One region of the Bradyrhizobium sp. CCGUVB14 genome, then DNA from elsewhere that is predicted to be linked to it. Evidence: predicted binding sites of a transcription regulator. Region 1 holds the regulator's gene; the other holds the start of a gene.
What was found. Region 1 encodes LexA, which represses DNA repair genes until DNA is damaged. Its sites were predicted from a motif close to TGTTCNNNNTGTGTTCNG; they were not measured.
Positions count from the first base shown of each region.

Region 2: NLM32_RS17170 (putative DNA modification/repair radical SAM protein) is a predicted target of LexA. The motif match lies at 4,710-4,727, and genes of this name have one in related genera.

Region 1 covers NZ_JANADS010000001.1:5,658,283-5,666,155, forward strand. The annotation lists gene NLM32_RS26390 (S41 family peptidase) at 1-1,017, opposite strand, end outside; gene NLM32_RS26395 (alpha-hydroxy acid oxidase) at 1,308-2,435, shown strand; gene NLM32_RS26400 (HAD family phosphatase) at 2,440-3,066, shown strand; gene NLM32_RS26405 (hypothetical protein) at 3,202-3,387, shown strand; gene glp (gephyrin-like molybdotransferase Glp) at 3,618-4,829, shown strand; gene lexA (transcriptional repressor LexA) at 5,006-5,707, shown strand; gene NLM32_RS26420 (hypothetical protein) at 5,885-6,088, shown strand; gene NLM32_RS26425 (hypothetical protein) at 6,283-6,717, shown strand; gene NLM32_RS26430 (GAF domain-containing protein) at 6,931-7,872, shown strand.
Region 2 covers NZ_JANADS010000001.1:3,713,398-3,721,270, forward strand. The annotation lists gene NLM32_RS17155 (M20 aminoacylase family protein) at 1-132, shown strand, start outside; gene NLM32_RS17160 (inorganic phosphate transporter) at 207-1,829, opposite strand; gene NLM32_RS17165 (UdgX family uracil-DNA binding protein) at 1,953-3,395, opposite strand; gene NLM32_RS17170 (putative DNA modification/repair radical SAM protein) at 3,395-4,630, opposite strand; gene NLM32_RS17175 (ImuA family protein) at 4,794-5,594, shown strand; gene NLM32_RS17180 (DNA polymerase Y family protein) at 5,497-7,083, shown strand; gene NLM32_RS17185 (error-prone DNA polymerase) at 7,080-7,873, shown strand, end outside.

The DNA.
Region 1 (7,873 bases):
GTTGCCGGCGCCGAGCGGAATGATGGTCTGCACCGAGCCCTTGCCGAACGAGCGCGTGCCGATGATGGTGGCGCGCTTGTGATCATGCAGCGCGCCGGCCACGATCTCCGAGGCCGAGGCCGAGCCGCCGTTGACCAGCACCACAAGCGGCTTGCCCTTGGTGAGGTCGCCGCCATGCGCGGTGAAGCGCTGGGTCTCTTCGGGATTGCGGCCGCGGGTCGAGACGACCTCGCCGCGCTGCAGGAACGCACTCGACACCGACACGGCCTGGTCGAGCAAGCCGCCGGGATTGTTGCGCAGGTCCATCACATAGCCGGCCAGCTTCTCCTGCGGGATGTCCTTGGAGATCGAGGCGATCGCCTTCTTCAAGCCGTCGGTGGTCTGCTCGTTGAACGAGGTGACGCGGATGTAGCCGATGTCGCCTTCGACGTGGAAGCGGACCGGGCGGACATGGATGATCTCACGCGTGATCGCGACATCCATCGGCGCATCGGCGCCCTTGCGGATGATGGTCAGCTTGGTCTTGGTATCGACCGGGCCCTTCATCTTGTTGACGGCCTGCTCGAGCGTCATGCCCTGCACGTTCTCGCCGTCGATCTTGCTGACGAGGTCACCGGACATGAGGCCGGCCTTGGACGCCGGCGTGTCGTCGATTGGGGAAACGACCTTGACCAGGCCCTCCTCCATCGTGACCTCGATGCCGAGCCCGCCGAACTCGCCGGAGGTGGTCTCCTGCATCTCGGTCCAGGCCTTGTCGTTCATGTAGCGGGAATGCGGATCGAGCGAGGTCACCATGCCCGTGATCGCGCCTTCGATCAGCTTGGAATTGTCGGGCTTCTCGACGTAGCTCGCCTTCACCCGCTCGAAGACCTCTCCGAACAGATTGAGCTGGGAGTAGGCATCGTCCGCGCCGGCTGCCGCCCGTGCCGCCCATAGTCCGCCCTGCGGACCGGATACGAGAAGGGTCAGGCATACTCCGGTAAGCGCGCCCAGGGGGAACAGCAGGGTTTTCCGCATGGAATGGTTGGCCTTTTCGCTTGGGACGGGACGCCACGCAAATGGCGATCCAGCCCGGTTCTCACAATACCATTCAGGTTTCTTCAAGGCCGGGCTGCCACGCCCGCGGGTATATCGCAAAAATCCCTTCGCCCTGGCCTAAACTTTTGGCAACGTTCCGAAACCATCGCCCGCCAAGCGGGAATCGATCGGCCGAGCCACGCTTCGCAGCTATGCGATTTTAGGATGGTTTTGGAGGGCCGAACGAGATACCCGATGACATAACGCTTCAAATTCTCGGGAGGATAACAATGAACGAAGCACTCCGGCCGGAACGGAATGTCGAACTCGGCGCCAGCAGCGAGCCGTTCCAGAACCTGCACGAATTCATCCGGAAGGCACGTTCCAACCTCAACCAGAACGCCTGGGACTACATCGTCGGCGCGGCCGAAACCGAAACCACGATGCGCCGCAACCGCATGGCCCTGGACGAGATCGCTTTCCGTCCGCGTGTGCTGCGCGACGTGCGCAAGGTCGACGGCTCGGTCGAGCAGTTCGGCCGCAAGATGCGCCTGCCCGTGGTGCTCGCCCCCGTCGGCGCGCTGGAAATCTTCGATCCCCACGGAGCCGCCAGCGTCGCGCGCGCGGCCGGCACCTTCGGGGCGTCGCACATGTTGAGCTCGGTCTCCGAGCCCGGTCTCGAGAAGACCGCCGAAGCCGCTCCCGACGCGCTGCGCATGTACCAGCTCTACGTTCGCGGCGACGACGCATTCGTCGCCGACGTGGTCAGCCGCGCCGAGAAGGCCAAATATGCCGCCTTCTGCCTGACCGTCGACACCGCCCATTACAGCCGTCGTGAGCGTGACATCGCCAAGCGCTACGTTCGCGAGAGCCGCCTGCGCGCCACCGGCGGCGATTTCCAGAAGGGGCTGGAGTGGCGGACCGTGAAGATGGTCAAGGACAAGTTCAAGATACCGCTGATCCTCAAGGGCATCGCCACCGCCGAGGACGCGCAGATCGCGGTCGATCACGGCGTCGAGTGGATCTACGTCTCCAACCATGGCGGCCGCCAGCTCGATCACGGCCGCGGCGCCATGCATGTGCTGCCCGAGATCGTCGACGCCGTGAGGGGCCGCGCCAAGATCATGGTGGATGGCGGCATCTGCCGCGGCACCGACATCGTCAAGGCGATCGCGGCGGGCGCCGACCTTGTCGGCATCGGCCGGCTGCAATGCTGGGCCCTGGCGGCGGCCGGCGAGACCGGCGTGACGCGGATGCTCGAACTGCTCGAGGACGAGGTGCTGCGCTGCCTCGGGCTGCTTGGCGCCACCTCGTTCGCCGAGGTCAACAAATCCTGTCTGCACCAGGCCACCGCAACCAATGCGCCGAGTGTGTTCAGCGCGTTCCCGCTATTCGACCATGAACCCTACCGATACTGATAGAATGACATCGCTCTCACCCGGCAGCGCGGACGCGCTTCTGTTCGATCTCGGGCGCGTCGTGCTCGACATCGATTTCTCCAAGGCGATCGCCTGCTGGGCGGGACATGCAGGCCTCGAGCCCGAAGCCATCGTGACGCGCTATGAGCGCGACAGCGAGGCCTACCGGCTGCACGAGGTCGGCAGGATCAGCGACGAGGACTATTTCCAGTCGCTGCGCTCCTCGCTCGGCATCGGCATTTCAGATGCGCAATTCCTGGAAGGATGGAACGCGATCTTCGCCGGCGAGATGCCCGACATCGCGGAATTGCTGCCGCGCGCGGCCAAGCAGATGCCGCTCTACGCCTTCTCCAACACCAACCGCCCGCATGTCGACCATTTCTCGAAAGAGTATGCCGATCTGCTCGGTCATTTCCGCGCGCTGTACCTCTCCTCCAGCATCGGCCTGCGCAAACCTGATGCGGAAGCCTTCGACCACGTCGTCACCGCGATGGGGGTGCCCGCTAACCGGATCGTGTTCTTCGATGACCTCGCCGCGAACGTCGAAGGCGCCCGCGCCCGCGGGCTGAAGGCCGTGCATGTCACCTCGCCCCGCGACGTCGGCATTGCACTGAAGGCGCTGGGGATCTGACCGCCGTTTCCGGAGCAATTTCACCCGGAGGAGGAACCAAACGGCTCTGTGCATTTTTATACGAAGTTCCGGGAACGGAATGCCCCCTTCCGGACTCTAGAGTCGGTTGGGAATTCTACGAACGGACGTATCATCGTGTTGGGCAAAACCTACCTCACCAAGCAGGCCTCCCTGCTGGTCAAATTCGCCAGGACCACCTCTGATTCCGAGCTTTCCGCCAAGCTGATGAGCAAGGCGGCTGATCTGAAGGCCCAGGCCGATCCGATGCCCGACAGGGATCAAGGGCCTCAAGCGCCCGACGTCAGTCCGGAGGGGACCTGAGGATGCTGGCCGTGGCTTCCATCATCCTCGTGCTTGCCATGGCTATCCTCCTGCCCGTCTATCTCGCCTTCCGGACCATGCCCCGGCGGACCTGATGCTCCCACTCCATCGCCGCGCGGGTGATGCAGGATCAATCATCCTGCGCGACCGTCGTTTTGCCTCCGTGCCTGCACTCGGCTAGAACTCTCGCCGCTGATTTGCCCGAACGGGCGTAGCTGGAGTTTTTCACCGTGGCCCTGATGCCGGTTTCTGACGCGCTCGCCGCGGTGCTCGCCGGTGCGGAGCCACTGCCTGAAGAGACGGTCGCGCTCGAGGCGGCCTTTCATCGCGTGCTCGCACGCGACGTCGCGGCGCGGCGGACGCAGCCGCCCCAGGCGATGTCGGCGATGGATGGCTATGCCGTCCGCGCAGCCGATGCGGCGAAGATTGACACGACGCTCACCGTCGTTGGCGAGGTCGCTGCCGGCCGTCCGTTTGCAGGAACGGTCGGCGCCGGCGAAGCCGTGCGGATCTTCACCGGAGGCGTCGTTCCCGACGGCGCAGATGCGGTCGTGATCCAGGAAGACACTGTCGCTAACGGCAAGCACATCGCGATCAAGGAGGCAGCCCTCACCGGGCGGCACATCCGCCCGGCCGGCATCGACTTCTCCGAGGGCGACGTGCTCCTGCGCAAGGGCGCCAGGCTCACCGAGCGCGACCTCGCGCTCGCCGCCGGCATGAACCACCCGCAATTGGCCGTCCGCCGCCGCCCTAAGGTCGCGATTCTCGCGACCGGCGACGAGCTGGTGATGCCGGGCAGCACGCCGGGCCATGGCCAGATCGTCTATTCCAACGGCTACGCCCTGCATGCGCTCGCCCGCAGCGAGGGTGCCGACACCATCGACCTCGGCATTGCGGCCGACACGCTTGCCGCCACCACGGCCGGCATCCGGCGCGCGCGCGACTCCGGTGCCGACATCCTGATCACGACTGGCGGCGCCTCGGTCGGCGACCACGATCTGGTGCAGCAGGCGCTGAAGGACGAAGGCACCTCGATGGCGTTCTGGAAGATCGCGATGCGGCCGGGCAAACCGATGATGAACGGACAGCTCGGGGCGATGCGCGTGATCGGCCTGCCCGGCAATCCCGTGTCATCCTACGTGTGCGGCTTCCTGTTCATGGTGCCGCTGATTCGCGCGTTGTCCGGCCGTTCGATGGTTCATCACCGCCGCGAACGCGCGGTGCTCGGCCGCGACGTCTCCGCCAATGACCAGCGCGAGGATTACCTGCGCGCGCGCCTCGATCTGCGTGATGACGGCACGCTCATCGCGCTTCCCGTCAACCACCAGGACTCCTCGCTGCTTGCAAATCTCGCTGCGGCACAGGCACTTCTCGTGCGTGCGCCGTTCGCGCCGAAGGCCGAAGCGGGCGCGCCTTGCGAGGTGCTGCGACTGCCCGCCTGAGCGCATCGTTCGCAACCGTTCCGCGAACTTTGCCGCGTTCACGGTAAATTAAGCAGTTGCGGAACATGTATCGAACATATAGTGTCCGTTCATGATTTGTTTCGAGCATGTAGCGGCTTATCGCTGAATTCAGCGTCTCGGAATCGAACGACATCAACCGGGGGATTTTGGTCGAGATGTTAACGCGCAAACAGTACGAGCTCCTGCGGTTCATCAGCGAGCGCCTGAAGGAAAGCGGCGTGCCGCCCTCCTTCGACGAGATGAAGGACGCGCTCGATCTGCGCTCGAAATCAGGCATCCATCGCCTGATCACTGCGCTCGAGGAGCGCGGCTTCATCCGCCGCCTGCCCAACCGCGCCCGCGCCATCGAGGTGATCAAGCTGCCCGAGCTCCAGGCCGCCGCCGGCAGCCGCCGCGGCTTCACGCCGAGCGTCATCGAGGGCAATCTCGGCAAGGTGCGTACGACGTCGAGCCCGCCCGCCGACGAGGGCGAGCGGCCCGTGGCGGTGCCCGTGATGGGCCGGATCGCGGCCGGTACGCCGATCGAGGCTTTGCAAACCCGCAGCCACACCATCAGCGTCCCGCCCGACATGCTCGGCTCGGGCGAGCACTATGCGCTCGAGGTCCGCGGCGACTCCATGGTGGAGGCCGGCATTCTCGACGGCGACATGGCGCTGATCCAGCGCAACGAGAGCGCCGATACCGGTGATATCGTGGTCGCCCTGATCGACGACGAGGAAGCAACGCTCAAGCGTTTCCGCCGCCGCGGCGCCTCGATTGCGCTCGAGCCGGCGAATGCGGCCTATGAGGTCCGTATCCTGCCGCCCAACCGGGTCAAGATCCAGGGCAAGCTGATCGGGCTGTACCGGAAGTACTGAGCGCGTCGCAATCGACGACCGCAATCAACGATTGGAGCGGACGATTGTCCGCTCCGGCTGGATAGTCTTTCTGGTTTTGCACAGATTATCCGGCCCCCTCTCCAGCGCTACATCCTCGGCACGCCGCAACGAAGCACGCATCGCTTCGCAGGCCTTTGAGAGACCGAGGAGATCACCATGCGCAAGATCGTTTTGAGCACCGTCACGATGGCGCTGATTGCAGCATCAGCGTCTCAGGCTTTCGCCGCACAGCGGCAGCACCGTGCCCGCAAGGCACCGCAAGCGACGAGCGCGCAATTCGGCGATGCCCGCAACGCGATCGAGCGGCCATCACAACCGGCCTGGCCATACTCCGGTTGGTCGGCGCCCGCAGGCCGCTGAGGCAACGCGCTGTTCGAATGCACGAGAGCAGGCTTTGTTCCTCGCGCATTTGAAAAAGATAATGTGATCGCGCTCTGCGGATGCGAGCCGCAGATTTGCCCACAAACAAGCATAAGATCGCGGCCTTCCACTCTGATAGGGGCCTGCGCCTCAGCGGAGGCGCGGGTGCTCTATCCCGATTGAGGAGCACCCCGATGTGTGACTACAGCCTGCACGCTGTCGCGACGCGCCCCGCAGAAGTGGGCGAGACGATCGTCACGACAACCTTCCGCGGCACCTCGACGCGCGGCTTCGCCTCCGAAGCCGACATGTCCGTCGCGGTCTGCCTGCTTCCGGGAACGGAGCTCGCCTTCGCCGACAACGTCCGCTACGACAATCGCTGGATCTGGACCCGCACCGTCAATTCGCGCGTCGGCAAGTTCGGCAAGGTCGATCCGCACATTCCCGATCGTCATCACGACGCGATCGAATTCCCCGACGGCAAATACGTGCTGGTGACGCAGCTGGTCGAAGGCCAGCGCGCAACCGTCCTGCAACTGCCCGTGACGCAGCCGCTCGGCGAGCGCGAGCACAAGCCGCAGATCAGCGCCGACAGGCCGCCGACCATCACCCGCCTGCCGATCGGCTGACGACGCCATCCCCGGCCGACAGGTCGGGCCAGGATCGAGATATCCATCGCCGGCCGCGGCCGGCGAGATGGATTGGTTTGCGTCTGTGGAAATGATGAGCTCATCGCGCCAGCAAGTCGCACGAAGTTTGCGCTGCCTTGCCTGAATTTTGAACGTCCGCTCCGCAAGCAAATGGCCGATGCTGTTTGCAGCTTGAGGCAGCGGACAGGCTCGATGAAAACCTTCATTCGCGTCGTTGAACTCTGGGTGCCTGATCCAACGCGGACGCGGCTGGAATTCGGCGGCGGCCTCTACAGCGAAGGCCTGTCCGCGTTCAAGGCCGGCAGCGAGGATTTACGCTTCGGATATGACGAGGGCCTTCCCGGCAAGGCCTGGGCGAGCGGCCATCCCGTGATCCTCACAAAGTTCGCCAACTCCTATTTCAAGCGGACCGACCAGGCTCTCGAAGCCGGCCTGACCTGCGGGGTCGCCGTGCCGGTGTTTGCCGGCGAATTCCTGCAAGCCGTCATGGTGCTGTTCTGCGGCGACGACGAGGCCCATGTCGGCGCGATCGAGCTCTGGCACAACGATGCCGAGCTCTCGCACGAGATCGCGCTCGTCGACGGCTACTACGGCAGCGCCGACATGTTCGAGTTCAATTCCCGTCACACCAGATTTTCGCGCGGCTTCGGCCTGCCCGGACGCACCTGGAAAGCGGGCCTGCCGCTGATCATCAGGGATCTGCACGACGCCAAGAGTTTCCTGCGCTGGGAGGACGCCGCCAAGGTCGGGATCAATCTCGGCGTCGGCGTGCCCTACCGCACCGGCACCGACCAGACCTGGGTGCTGACGTTCCTCTCCGCGCAGGCGACGCCCATTGCGCGCCGCTTCGAGATCTGGGTCCCGAACGAAGCCCGATCAGTGCTGGTGTTTCGCGCCGGCGATTGCAGCGCCCAGACCGACCTCGCCGCGCTCTATGCGCAGAGATCGATCGCCAGGGGCGAAGGCAGTATCGGCGGGGCCTGGGCCACCGGCATGCCCGCGCTCAACGACGACCTCGCGCATGACGGCTCGATCGCCGCCGTGGGGGCTCGCGCAGCCGGGCTGAGCCGGATGGTGGTCCTGCCGGTGATCGGCAACGGCAGGCTCGAAGCGATGCTGGCCTGGTATCTCTAGC
Region 2 (7,873 bases), 1.9 Mb from region 1:
GCGTTCATCTTCTGCGGCAACGGCGACAGCGCGGGCCTGCATCACCCCGCCTATAATTTCAACGACGAGGCGATCGTGTTCGGCACGTCGTACTGGGTCAAGCTGGTCGAGGAACAGCTCGCGGCGTCGTAAGCCAAGACGCAGGCAGACATGAAAAAGGGCCCGTGCATCGCACGGGCCCTTTGACGTGAGTGAGCGGTGCTCTCTCAGAAGAGGTGAGAGAACAGATAGTACAGCGTGCCCGAGATGATCATCGCGGCCGGCAGGGTCAGCACCCAGGCCATGGCGATGTTGCGGATCGTGGCCCATTGCAGGCCGGAGCCGTTGGCGGCCATGGTGCCGGCGATGCCGGACGACAGCACGTGGGTGGTCGACACCGGCAGGCCATAGATGTCGGCAGCGGCAATGGTGGCAGCCGCCGTGATCTCGGCGCAGGCGCCCTGCGCGTAGGTCAGGTGCGTCTTGCCGATCTTCTCGCCGACCGTCACGACGATGCGCTTCCAGCCGACCATGGTGCCGAGGCCAAGCGCGATGGCGACCGCGATCTTCACCCAGCCGGGGATGAACTTCGTGGCGCTGTCGAGCGAGCCCTTGTAGGCGTTGAGCACGGCGACGTCGTTGGCGCTGAGCTCGGCTTCCTTGTCCTTCATCAGGAAACGGAGTGCTTCCGAGACGAGGTACATGTCGTTGCGGGTGTTGCCGACGAGGTCGGCCGGCACCTTGGCGAGCGAGCCGTAGGTGGTCACCTGCTTGGCGATGTCGCGCACGAGCACGGCGAGCGACGGGAACGTGCCGCCGTTGACTTCGTGCTGCGCGACATAGTTGGTCACGGCGGGGCGCGGATTGCCGATCACGCTGTAGCCGGCGGCCTTGCCTTCGATGATCTTGCTGGCGGCGTCCGAGTTCTGGATGAACGCGGCGATCTGGCCTTCCGGGAGCGCGCGGTTGAGCGCGTACGCAGTCGGCACCGTGCCGATCAGGATCAGCATGATCAAGCCCATGCCCTTCTGACCGTCATTGGAGCCGTGGAAGAAGCTCACCAGCGTGCAGGTGAGGATCAGGATGCCGCGGATCCACCACGGCGGCGGCTGGTCGCCCTTCGGCTCGCCGAACAGGGCCGGTGTAGCGCGCAGCAGCGCGGTGCGCAGGATCAGCAGCAGGCCGGCGGCGAGCGCGAAGCCGAACAGCGGCGACAGCAGCAGCGCCTTGCCGATGTTGGTGGCCTGGGACCAGTCGACGCCCGAGGTGCCGCTGCGGCCGTGCAGGACCGCGTTCATGATGCCGACGCCCATGATCGAGCCGATCAGGGTGTGCGAGCTCGAGGCCGGCAGGCCGAAATACCAGGTGCCGACGTTCCAGATGATGGCGGAGATCAACAGTGCGAACACCATCGCGAAGCCTGCGCTGGAGCCGACCTGGAGGATCAGCTCGACCGGCAGCAGCGAGACGATGCCGAAAGCGACCGCGCCCGAGGACAGCAGCACGCCGAACAGGTTGAACATGCCGGACCACACCACGGCGACGTGGGCGGGCAGCGAGCGGGTGTAGATCACGGTCGCAACCGCGTTGGCGGTGTCGTGGAAGCCGTTCACGAACTCGAAGCCGAGTGCGATCAGAAGCGCGACGAAGAGCAGGAGGAAGGGGGCGATGGTTTTGACCTGCGCACCGGCTGCATCGACGTCGACCCAGATGCTGTAGGCGACGAAAAGCAGAGCGGCGGCGATCACCCCCATATAGATCACGCCGGTCAGCGGGTGAAATCCGCGATTGAGGTCTGGCCCCTTACTCAAGGCCGGCTCGATGGAGCCTGGCAAAGCAACGTCACTCATGGAAATTCTCCTGTCCCAAGGCCCCGATTTTGCGCGCGGCATGTGACAGGCGGTTGAAATGGCGGGCACGCGGTTGAAATGATGGAACTTATCCACGCTCTGTTGCTGTGCGTGACAGCCGGCTCAGGCGGCGTGGGCGGACTTCTTCTGCAAGCGGGCTGCGATCGTCAGATCCTCGACAAAGCGCTGATATTCCAGCACCTTCGCTTGGGGATCGGGGAGCCGCAGCAGATAGGACGGATGCACCGTCACCAGAGCCTTGCGTCCGTCGGGGAGGTCTATGAGCCGGCCGCGGGTCTTGCCGATCGGCGTGATCTTGCCGAACACGGTCTGCGCGGCGGTGGCGCCCATCGCCACGACGAGCTCGGGCTGGATTGCCGAAACTTCCCGCTCATACCATTGCCGGCAGGCCTTGATCTCCGGCGTCGCCGGCTTCTGGTGCAGGCGGATCTTTCCGCGCGGCACGAATTTGAAGTGCTTCACGGCGTTGGTGACGTAGACCTTCCGGCGATCGACGCCGGCCTCCGCGAGCGCGCGGTCGAGCATCTGTCCGGCCGGTCCGACGAAGGGATGGCCGGCGAGGTCTTCCTTGTCGCCGGGCTGCTCGCCGACCAGCATGATGGTGGCGTCCTTCGGGCCTTCGCCGAACACGGTCTGCGTCGCGTCCTTGTAGAGCGGGCAGGCACGGCAATGCGCGGCCTCCTCGCTGAGCGCTTCGAGATCGTTGGCAACGGTCTTGCGTATCATCGGAGCCTCCGGCCGCTTCTGAGGCTTGTGCGGATCGGTTGCGGCATTGGCGATCATGGCGCCGGTCATGCGCTCGGCATCCTCGATCAAGGGTTTAATGATCGAGGCCTCGGGCAGGTTCCTCCAGTATTTCTTCGGCATCTCCGTCTGCATCGCCTTCACCTTCAACCGCGCCGGGTTGAAGATGCTGGCGTAGTAACGCCGCCAGGTTTCTTCCAGCCGGTCTTCGCCCGGCGCCTCGCTCTTGCTCACGCCCGGCGTGAACGACAACGCGTGTCCGTCCCAATGCGCGCAGAGATCGGGCGTCAGGATCGACCAGGGCATGTCCGCAAAGCGCTTGGCGAAGAAGGGGCTTGCGAGCTCGACGATGTGATGCTCCGGCTCGAACCAGGCGACATAATGCGCCGCGCGTTCGCGACCGATCTCGCGAAAGCGCACGAAGGCGTGCATCTTGTGCTCGTCGCGATGAACCGCTCTCGCCATCGCCGTGACCAGCGCGACGTCAGCATCGGTTGCGACCTCGATGAGATCGTGATTGTCCCTCAATCGCCAGAGCAGACGATAGAGGATCGCAAAGCGCTCGGGATCGCGATGCAGGATGGCGGCCTCGGCGAGGTCGACGAATTTGCCTGATACGCTGAAGGTGCCGTCGTTCACCTCGAGGATCGGAGACGGCGCGGACGGTGCGAACAAGTCCGCTTCGCCGCCCTGCACGGCCCAGGTGACATCGGTGGGCTTCACATGATGAAGCGCAAGCGTGCGCGCGGCTTTGCGCCAGCCGTCGAAATCGGTTTCGGTGTCGAGGATGATGTACTGCATCAGAAGCCAAACCCCAGTTGCGTTGCCTTCGGCTTGAATCGTTCGATCAGGCGCGCCTCGTCGAGACGATGCGGCGTGGGCCGGTGATCGCTGAGCACGATGAACGGCAGTGCCTTGTTGCGGGGCACGTGCAGTCGCGCCAGATCGGAGAGGCGGATCGTGGTGGTGCGCCGCGTGGCGATGATGCGCTCGACCGCCCTGGTGCCGAAGCCCGGCACGCGCAACAGCTCCTCGCGGCTGGCACGGTTGACGTCGAGCGGGAAACGGTCGCGGTGGCGCAGCGCCCAGGCGAGCTTTGGATCGATGTCGAGCGGCAGCATCGCGCTGTCGTCGACGATCTCCGCAACGTCGAAACCATAGAACCGCATCAGCCAGTCGGCCTGGTAGAGCCGGTGCTCGCGCAGCAAGGGCGGCTGGACCAGAGGCAAGGCGCGGCTGGCATCGGGGATCGGGCTGAACGCGGAGTAATAGACGCGCCGCAGCCGGTATGAGCCGTAGAGATTTGAACTTGTGTGAAGAATGGTGTGATCGGAGGCCGCGTCAGCGCCGACGATCATCTGCGTGCTCTGGCCTGCGGGCGCAAAACGCTGCGGCTTTGCTTTCGTCTTTGTGCTGCTGATATCCTCGGCCTCGTCGAGCTTCAGCCGCAGCCGGCCCATGGTGCGGCGGATCGCGCGCACGTCCTTCTCCGGCGCGAATTGCTGCAGGCTCGTCTCCTCAGGCATCTCGATGTTGATGGAGAGACGGTCGGCATATTTGCCGGCCTCCGTGATCAGCGCGTCGTCGGCTTCCGGAATCGTCTTGAGATGGATGTAGCCGCGGAAGTGATGCTCCTCGCGCAGTTTTCGCGCGACGCTGACGACCTGCTCCATCGTGTAGTCGGGACTGCGGATGATGCCGGAGGAGAGAAACAGGCCTTCGATGTAATTGCGCCGGTAGAAGTCGAGCGTCAGCTTGACCACCTCGTCGATGGTGAAGCGGGCGCGCGGCACGTTGGAGGAGGCGCGGTTGACGCAATAGAGGCAATCGTAATTGCAGGCGTTGGTGAGCAGCACCTTGAGCAGCGAGATGCAGCGCCCATCCGGCGCGTAGGAATGGCAGATGCCCATGCCGGGCGCGGTCGAGCCCATGCCCTTGCCGTCGCTGGAATCCCGCTTTTCGGTGCCGCTGGAGGCACAGGAGGCGTCGTACTTGGCGGCATCCGCCAGGATCTCCAGCTTGCGTTGCACGTCCATCCCGGAATCCCTTTGATTCAGCTCATGAATTCGATCAAGCGCAATTCGATTGACTCTTCGCGCGCCGTTAGCTTTATATTAGAACATATCATGAACAAATGAGCCAGCTGCTGGTTCTTATTTTTGAGAGCCCTCGGCAATCACCTCTGAAGGAGCGGCGAGCATGAGCGGCGCACGCATGAGCGCGCTTGCGACCTTGCGCAGCCAGATCGAACGGATCGAGACGGCGGAAGTCGTGCATCATCGCGACCGCGTTGCGCTCGGCCATGGTGAGGTCGACCGCGCTTTGAAAGGCGGGCTCGCACGCGCGGCGATCCACGAGGTGTTTTGCGAGGGGCGTCAGGGCGCGGCCGCGACCGGTTTCGTCACCGGCCTTGCGGGCCGCGTCACGACGCAACGGCCGTTGTTGTGGGTGCGGCAGGATTTTTCGGAACTTGAAACCGGTGCGTTGTCGATGAGCGGCCTCGCCGAACTCGGCCTCGATCCGCGCCGCGTGGTGATGGTGCGTGCGGCTGACGTCGAGAGCGCGCTGCGCACCTCGGCCGATGCGCTCGCCTGCGATGCGCTCGGTGCTGTCGTGCTCGAGCTCTGGGGTGAGACGCGCCAGTTCGATCTGGTGGCGAGCCGCAAGCTGACGCTGGCCGCGCAATCCTCCGGCGTCACCGGCCTCTTGTTGCGGATGGCGGCGCAGCCGCTGCCCTCGACCGCGGAGACGCGATGGATGCTGCGTGCGGCGCATTCGCCGCCGGGGTCAGCTTCAATGCCTGCGGCGCCTTGGAGTGCCTGGGGCGCACCGCGCTTCGATGTCGAGCTGTTGCGTAATCGTCATGGCCCGTGTGGCCGGTGGATCATGGAATGGAAATGTGATGAGTGCCAGTTCTCTGAACCGTCGGCGTATCCTCAGCCTGTGGCTGCCGCGCCTGCCCATCGACCGGATCCAGCGGTTCTTCGGCGCGCTGGGTAATGGCAACGAGCCCAGCATTGTCGTCATCAAGGAGAACAATGCGCTGGTGATCCATGCGCTGGATGAAGCTGCTGAGCGGCTCGGCCTGCACATCGGCCAGCCGCTCGCGAACGCGCGGGCGATGTGCCCGGATTTAAAAGTGTTCGACGCCGATGTCGTGGCCGATGCGAAGACGCTCAGCGACATCGCCGACTGGTGCGACCGCTTCACGCCGCTGGTGGCGCTCGATCCGCCGCACGGGCTGTTTTTGGACATCACCGGCTGCGCGCATCTGTTCGGCGGCGAGGCTGCGTTGTTGCAGACGCTGGTTCGCGCGCTGGCGCGACAAGGTTTTGCCGTCAGCGCGGCGATCGCCGGGACCTCGGTCTGCGCGCGCACGCTGACGCGGCAGACGCCTGGCGTTATCGTTGCCGATGGCGGCGAGGCCGCGGCGATCGACCGGTTTCCGGTGTCCGCGCTCGGTGCGGACGAGATGATCACCACCGGCCTGCGGCGCGCCGGGCTGAAGACGATCGGCGATGTTGCCTCGCGCGCGCCGAGTGAAATCACGGCGCGGTTCGGCGCGCGGTTCTCCACGCTGCTCGCGCATGCGCTGGGGCAGGGCGATGCGCCGATCAGCCCGCGAAAACCGCTGCCCGACTACATCGTGGAAAAGCGCTTTGCCGAGCCGATCGCGACCGACACCATGATCGCGATGACGCTGTCGCGGCTGGCCGATACGCTGATCGCCTCCATGGAAAAACAAGGCAAGGGCGCGCGACGCCTGGAGGCCGCGTTCTTCCGCACCGACGGCGTGGTGCGCGCGATCATGGTCGAGACCGGGCGTCCCGTGACGCGAAGCAAAGTGATCGACCGGCTGTTCCGCGAGCGTCTCGATGCGCTTGCCGATCCCCTCGATCCCGGCTTCGGCTTCGACATGGTGCGGTTGTCGGCGAGCCGCACCGAGATCGTGGTGCAGGAGCAGCGCGATCTCGACGCCCATGTCCACGACAATGACGAATTGGCCGCGCTGATCGACCGCATCGCCGCGCGTATCGGCGGAAAACGCGTCGTCGTGCATCTGCCGCAGGATACCCATATCCCCGAGCAGGCGGTGCTGGCCGCGCCAGCGCAGCATCATCTCGCCGCCGCCATGCAGGCCGAATGGCCGGCGCGCGCCGAGAGCGAGCCGCCACTGCGTCCGCTGCGGCTGTTCGACAAGCCGGAGCCGGTCACAGTGCCGTTCGCGACCGTGCCTGACGGCCCGCCGCATCAATTCACCTGGCGGCGTGCAAAACATGCCGTGGTGCGGGTGGAAGGACCTGAACGCATCGCGATGGAATGGTGGCGGCAGGACGGCAAACAGCTGACGCGGGATTATTTCCGCATCGAGGATGCCGAGGGTCTGCGCTTCTGGATCTTTCGCGATGGTCTTTACGAGGGGGAGGTGTTCGACGCCGACGGCAAGCCCGCTTCTCCCGGTTGGTACGTGCACGGTCTCTTCGCATGACCAGCCCCGCTTATGCCGAGATCGGCATCACCACCAACTTCTCGTTCCTGCGCGGCGGCTCGGATCCGCGCGCTTATGTGCATCAGGCCAGCAAGCTCGGCATTCCCGTGATCGGCATTGCCGATCACAACACGCTGGCCGGCGTGGTGCGCGCCTGGAAGGAACTCGACAATGACAAGGTGCTGCACAAGCCAAAGCTCCTGATCGGCACGCGCATCGTCTTCATCGACGGCACGCCCGACATTTTCGTCTATCCGCGCGATCGCGCCGCCTATGGTCGGCTGTGCCAGCTTCTGACCCGGGGCAAACGCGGCGACGACATCACGCGGATCGAGAAGGGCGAATGCCGTCTCAGCTTCACCGATCTGCTGGAATTTTCGGAAGGCCAGCTCCTGGTCCTGGCGTTGCCGCATCGGTTTGATGATGCGCAAACGCTGGATGTGCTCTCAAAACTCAAAGCCGGCCGCGCCGAGGGCGTGTGGCTGGCCGCGAGCCTGGTCTATCGCGGCGACGACCGTCGTCGTCTGGCGCGGCTCGACGATCTCGCCGCCAAAGCCGGCGTGCCGCTGCTTGCGACCAACGAGGTGCTCTATCACGATCCCGGCCGTCGTCCGCTTCAGGACGTGCTGACCTGCATCCGGGAAAAGACCACGATCGAGGCGGTCGGACGCAAGCTGGAAGCCAATGCCGAGCGCTTCCTGAAGACGCCTCGCGAGATGGCGCGCCTGTTTCGCGATTTCCCCGAGGCGATCGCGGAGACCATGCGCTTTGCCGACAAGATCGACTTCTC